Idiomarina loihiensis L2TR: one gene and its partner. The protein of the gene in region 2 interacts with the protein of the main gene of each other region in a pairwise test. Links are inferred from orthologs where the notes say so. Each region holds a gene or a part of one and is shown on either strand. Other genes may lie near its edges.

Evidence for each region. The genes of interacting proteins can lie anywhere in the genome.
Region 1: the proteins of pheT (region 2) and secD interact in binary tests that used the Escherichia coli proteins (3 or more experiments, as listed by UniProt). The link is inferred for Idiomarina loihiensis L2TR from one-to-one orthologs.

Annotation. Positions count from the first base shown.
Region 1 is NC_006512.1:2,283,301-2,286,578, forward strand. What follows is about bases 172-3,154. They hold secD (protein translocase subunit SecD), read right to left. Parts: upstream 2,594-3,154; coding sequence 749-2,593; downstream 172-748. Other genes in these bases: secF (protein translocase subunit SecF), read right to left, coding at 172-740; yajC (preprotein translocase subunit YajC), read right to left, coding at 2,622-2,957; IL_RS11040 (sigma 54-interacting transcriptional regulator), read right to left, coding at 3,096-3,154. In the rest of the region: more of secF, read right to left, coding at 1-171; more of IL_RS11040, read right to left, coding at 3,155-3,278. UniProt on the Escherichia coli protein: Part of the Sec protein translocase complex. Interacts with the SecYEG preprotein conducting channel. SecDF uses the proton motive force (PMF) to complete protein translocation after the ATP-dependent function of SecA.
Region 2 is NC_006512.1:1,495,705-1,498,974, forward strand. Bases 241-3,270 are described here. They hold pheT (phenylalanine--tRNA ligase subunit beta), read right to left. Parts: upstream 2,935-3,270; coding sequence 547-2,934; downstream 241-546. Other genes in these bases: IL_RS07145 (integration host factor subunit alpha), read right to left, coding at 247-543; pheS (phenylalanine--tRNA ligase subunit alpha), read right to left, coding at 2,948-3,270. Outside these bases: IL_RS07140 (ChrR family anti-sigma-E factor), read left to right, coding at 1-202.

The DNA of each region.
Region 1 (3,278 bases), 790 kb from region 2 along the record:
GTTATTGAAGTAATTAACGTTCGACTCAGCGTATCGGTTAATGCCCGGTTAACAGTTTGCACTGGGGTTAACTTAGCAAACTTACGGAAAGTTTCCCTAATTCGGTCGCAAACCACCACCGTATCGTTAATTGAGTAACCAATAACTGCCAGCAAGGCCGCTAAAACCGTTAGGTCAAACTCTAACTGCAATATGGAGAACAGCCCTAAGGTTAAAATGACATCGTGCGCTAACGCTGCCACAGCACCTACCGCTAAACGCCATTCAAAACGCATCGCAATGTAAAGTAGAATACAGATTAAAGCGGTTAGCATAGCCAACCCGCCCTGCTCTATAAATTCGTCGCCCACATTTGGGCCAACAAATTCTATACGACGCATTTCAACGGTTTGGTCAAACTCGGTGCGCAGAGATTCAAGTATTGTGGTACCCAGCTGCTCCGCTTTTACTCCTTCCCGAGGCTCCAGACGAATCAGTATCTCTTCCTGCGAGCCGTAGTTTTGAACTACTGCGTCACTGAACCCTTCTTCATCTAATGCACCACGAACACGACTTAAATCTGCCGCGCTATCAAAGCCAACTTCAAGTAAGGTTCCGCCAGTAAAGTCCAACCCAAAGTTGAGCTTATTGACTGACAACGAAACTATGGAAGCCACTACCAGTACTGCACTGATAATGCCCATAATTCCGCGGAAGCGCATGAAGGGAAGTCGTTCATCGGTTTTAATTATCTCTTGCATGGCTCCCCCTAAATAGACAGTTTAGACAGCTTTTTGCCGCCCCAAACTGAGTTAACAATGGCACGGGTTCCGACTATCGCAGTAAACATGGACGTTATAATCCCGATAGCAAGAGTGATAGCAAAGCCTTTAATAGGGCCATTACCAATAGCAAACAAGATAAGCGCCGCAATCAGCGTGGTTACGTTCGCATCGGCAATGGTCGACAAGGCACTGTCATAGCCGTGATGAATTGCCTGTTGAGGGCTTCGTTTGGCTTTTATTTCTTCGCGTATGCGCTCGAAAATAAGCACATTAGCATCTACTGCCATACCAACTGTCAGTACAATACCGGCCATACCCGGTAAGGTCAGCGTTGCTCCCGGAATCATCGACATCACGCCAATAATAAGCACCAGGTTTGCTGCCAGAGCACAGTTGGCAACCAGACCAAACTTTTTGTAGTACAACAACATGAAGGCAAGAACTAAAACAAAGCCCCAAAAAATAGCCTGAGTACCAGCATCAATGTTCTGCTGACCTAAGCTTGGCCCGACGGTACGTTCTTCGACAATTTGAATAGGGGCAATCAATGCGCCAGCGCGTAATAGTAACGCCAAATTTTGAGCTTCGTTTGCGCCCACACCAGTAATACGGAAGTTACTCCCCAACCGCGATTGAATAGTCGCAACGTTAATCACTTCGGCATTTTTAGTGAACTGTAAGTTACCTTCTGCGTCGCGCTCATCTGTTGCTTTATATTCAATAAAGACCGTTGCCATCGGCTGACCAACATTGTCTTTAGTTGCTAACGACATCTTGTTACCACCAGCACCATCCAGGGTAATATTAACCTGCGGGCGGTTGTATTCGTCGTAACCAACACCTGCGTTAACAATATGGTCACCAGTCAGAATAACGTCTTCTTTCAGCAATTGAGCTGGACCGTCGCGCATTGGCATTAACTCGCTACCAAAAGGTACCCGACCGTTCTGGGCGTCGCGCACATCGTTCTCGGAATCAACCATACGGAACTCCAGCGTTGCTGTAGCCCCTAAAATCTCTTTCGCTCTTGCTGTATCCTGCACACCAGGTAATTCCACCACAATGCGGTTTGAGCCCTGACGCTGGATAACCGGCTCGGCAACACCTAATTCGTTAACCCGGTTACGCATAATGGTAATATTTTGAGATACCGCGTAATCGCGTGTTTCAGCAAGCTTCTGCTCGCTCATCTGTAGTTGCAGCAGTTGGTTTTCATCGTCTTCCAGAAGCGTATACCCCTGATAACGACCATCCAGATAGTTGGCAGCTTCTGCATAAGCTTCTTCATTACGAAGCTCAATTTCAACCGTCGTGTCATTAACACGAACAGCGCTGTAACGAATACGTTCTTCACGCAGTTCGGCACGAATCGTGTCCTTCATACCATCGACAATTTTACGAACGGCTTCGTCCATGTCGATTTCCATCAAGAAGTGTACACCGCCACGTAAATCCAGCCCCAGTTTCATTGGCTGAGCACCAACACTCTTCAACCACTCAGGAGTTGCGGGAGCAAGGTTCAGAGCGACTATGTAGTTATCACCTAAACTCTCCAGGATACTTTCCCGGGCTTTTAACTGCTCATCATCGGAATTCAGTCGAACTAAAAGCTGCTCTTCTTCTAAAGCTATACTTTTAGCTTGTATGCCAACGTTTTCCAGGCTGCTCTTTACGCGATCCATGGTGCTGGTATCGATGGTCGCATTTCGGTTTGCGGAAATTTGAACTGCTGGATCTTCGCCGTAAATGTTTGGCAGCGCATAAAGCGCTGCCACCAATACGACCAAAATAACCAGCAGGTTTTTCCACAACGGGTATTTATTTAACACGTCGTGCCCCTGTTTCTAATGTCAGAGATTAGAGAGACTTCATTGTTCCTTTCGGAAGAACGGAAGTCACAGAACCTTTCTGAATGGTTACTTCAAGCTCGTCAGTCAAAGCAATAACGAGAAAGTCTTTGTCTTCGCTTACTTTAGTGATTTTGCCGACCAAACCACCTTGAGTCAGCACTTCATCACCCTTGCTCAAAGCACCCATCAGCTCTTTATGCTGCTTGACACGTTTTGCTTGTGGACGATAAATCATGAAGTAAAAAATTAACGCAAACATGACCAGCATGAAAATCAGTTCCATACCACCACTGCCTTGGCCGCCAGCGTCTTGCGCGTATGCTGAGCTAATAAAAAAGTCCATAAAATTCCCTCAGTTAATTTAAATTTATTATTAAATTTCGGATAACCATCTCACGATATGGGGACAGTTACTCCAGAATGCAATTCAATTTTTCTAAGGCGGCTATACTATCAGAAAGTTTAACGCCGCTCAGTATTATCAAATATCATATCCCAAACTTTTAAGCCGACGCCGTAAACCTATTTGAGACACTTGCAAATCCCACATCATTTTTTCAGTATCGGAACGGTTCTGTTCATAACTCTTTTTAATCTCTTCTTCGGATAAATCCTGCGCTGTACGAACCCCTTCAAAGCGCTGAATAAGCTGATATACCGATGC
Region 2 (3,270 bases):
TCTGGTTATTGATGGTGTTTTTAATGACGAGCAGAGCGAGTACCGGGACGGTGATTTTATTTTGTTAGACCCCAGCCGTACCCATACTCCGGAAACTCAGGATGAAGACTGTTTAACTCTGGCTACGCTGGATGCACCTTTACACTTTACGTCTGGTATCAGCCGGTTACTGAATCCCTTTAGCCAGCTCTTCTTTCGTTAATTCCCGGCGACTAAGTACAGACTCAAATAAAAAAGAACCCGAGGTTAATCCTCGGGTTCTGCGTTTTCGACTCGACTTTTAAATTTCTGACCAGGTTTGAAGGTGACAACCCGACGCGCTGAAATAGGAATTTCCTCGCCCGTTTTCGGGTTACGCCCAGGGCGCTGATTTTTAGTTCGCAGTTCAAAATTGCCAAAACCTGACAACTTCACCTGCTCGCCTCTTTCCAAAGCAACTCTGATTTCTTCAAAAAAATCTTCAACTAACACTTTGGCATCTTGTTTACTAACACCGTATTTGTCGAACAGCACTTCTGCCAGTTCTGCTTTGGTCAGCGCCATAGTTTAATCCCTCAATGTTGCATTAAACTCACTCTTTAATGTCTCAATAAATTTAGTCATAAGCTCAGTGACTTCCGCTTCTTCCAAAGTTTTGTCGCTGTCTTGCAAAGTAACGGATAGAGCCAAGCTTTGTTTACCTTCTGCCACACCATCACCGATGTAAACGTCAAACAAGTTTAGGTCAACTAACTGTTTTACGCCAACATTTTCCATCGCAGCTATCAGCTCACCTGCCGCAAGGTCCTTATCAACCACAACAGCAAGGTCGCGACGAATAGATGGATAACGAGATACCGGCTTAGCTTGCGGTAAAGGTCGCTCAGTCACGACTGATAACGCCAGTTCAAACACAAAGGTGCGCTGGTTAAGCCCTAAAGCCTTATCAAACTTGGGATGCAAAGCGCCGATATCACCGACTTTTTCAGAGCCGCGGTAAATTGCCGCTGATTGCCCCGGGTGCAGTGCCGGATTTTGCGATGCAACAAAACGGAAGGCCGCAGCATTGCCTGTTTGAGCCAACAAAGCTTCAACATCACCTTTTACATCGTAAAAATCAACCGGACGGTCACCTTCCGACCAATGCTCTGAATGCGCTTTACCAGAACGTATACCGCTGATAACCGCTTCCTGACGAACACCGTTTTCAGCTGACTCGTCTGGAATAAAACGCAAACCCGTTTCTACGAAAGCCAGCACAGACTGCTGACGCTTCTGATTATGAGCAACCGCGCCGACTAATCCCGGCCATAAGCTTACACGCATAGAAGACATATCAACCGAAATTGGGTGTGGCAAGGTCAGCGCTGCGGTTTCATCAAACATCAGTGCCTGATGCTTTGGATCGACAAAGCTGTAGGTTATCGCTTCCTGATAGCCACGACTGACCATAGCATCCACCAACTGATGGGTACTAAGCTGGCTTTCTTTGCGCTCGGTCATACGCAGTTGCGCTGCCGGCGGTGCAGCCTGAATTGAGTTGTAACCGTAAACACGGGCAACTTCTTCAATTAAGTCTTCTTCAATGCTTAAGTCAAAACGGTATGAAGGAATGCCCACCTGCCACTGTTCACCGTCAAATGAAACATCAAAGCCTAAACGCTCTAGAATTTCAGTGACATTGTCATTAGCAATGCTGACACCCAGTACTTTCGCCAATCGGCAGGCTCTTAAGGTAATGCCGTCACGCTTAGGTAAAAATGCTTCTGCTACGGCTTCGGTTACCGGCCCTGCTTCACCACCGCAAATCGCCAACAATAATTCTGTTGCTCTTTCCATTGCAGTACGCTGCAACTGAGGGTCTACGCCGCGCTCATAACGATGAGACGCATCGGTATGTAACCCGTAACGACGCGCTTTGCCTAAGATGGCATCCGGTGCAAAGAACGCGCTTTCCAGAAAAATGTTTTTACTGCTTTCTGTTACACCGCTGTTTTTACCACCGTAAACCCCCGCCATGGCTAGTGCTTTTTTCTCGTCAGCAATAACCAGGGTGTCTTCGTCTAGTTCAACTAATTGCTCATCTAATAAGGTCAACTGCTCTTTCGGCTTAGCTAAGCGAACATCAATGTTCCCTTCCAGCGAGTCGAGATCAAAAGCATGCATGGGGTGACCCAGTTCAAGCAGCACGTAGTTAGTGACATCAACTACCGGGTCAATGCTACGAATACCGCTGCGTCTTAACTTTTCTGTCATCCATACCGGCGTTGGACGAGTTAAATCGACACCTTTAATAACACGGCCTAAATAACGCGGACATTGCTCAGCCGCAGACAAACTAATGCTCAGCGTATCTTCAATACTAGCGGTTACTTCATTACTTTCTGGTACTGTGACATCCAGACGGTTCAATACCCCTACTTCACGTGCAATACCACGAATACTCAGACAGTCACCACGGTTAGGCGTTAAGTCGATATCAATACTGTTGTCGTCAAGTTGCAGGTATTTACGGTAATCTTCTCCAACCGGAGCATCAGCCGGAAGCTCAATAATGCCATCATGCTCATCAATAAGGCCCAGCTCTTTAAACGAGCACAGCATACCGTTTGACGGCTGACCGCGAAGCTTCGCTTTCTTAATTTTGAAATCACCAGGCAATACCGCACCAACTTTAGCAACCGCAACCTTAATGCCTAAGCGGCAGTTAGAGGCGCCACAAACAATATCCACCGGCTCGTCTTCGCCAACATTAACTTTGGTCACTTGCAGTTTATCTGCGTCCGGATGAGGACCACACTCAATCACTTCACCAACGACGACAGTATGGAATTCATCGGCAACCGGCTCAACAGCATCTACTTCAAGACCTGCCATGCTGAGCTGTTCACTCAATTCATGACTGCTGATGTCGGGGTTAACCCATTCCCTTAACCATTGTTCACTGAATTTCATTGCTTACTGCCCGTTAGTTAAATTGTTTGAGGAAACGCAGATCGTTCTCGAAGAACGCACGTAAGTCATTCACGCCGTAGCGCAACATGGTAAGACGTTCAACGCCCATACCAAACGCAAAGCCGGTGTACTTTTCCGAATCAATGCCTACCGCCTTCAACACGTTTGGGTGCACCATGCCGCAACCTAAAACTTCTAGCCATTTACCATCTTTACCCATGACATCAACTTCTGCCGAAGGTTCGGTAAATGGGAAGTACGAAGGTCTGAAACGCACCGTCAGCGACTCTTCGAAAAAGTGATTCAGGAAGTCTTCTAAAATTCCTTTTAATTGGG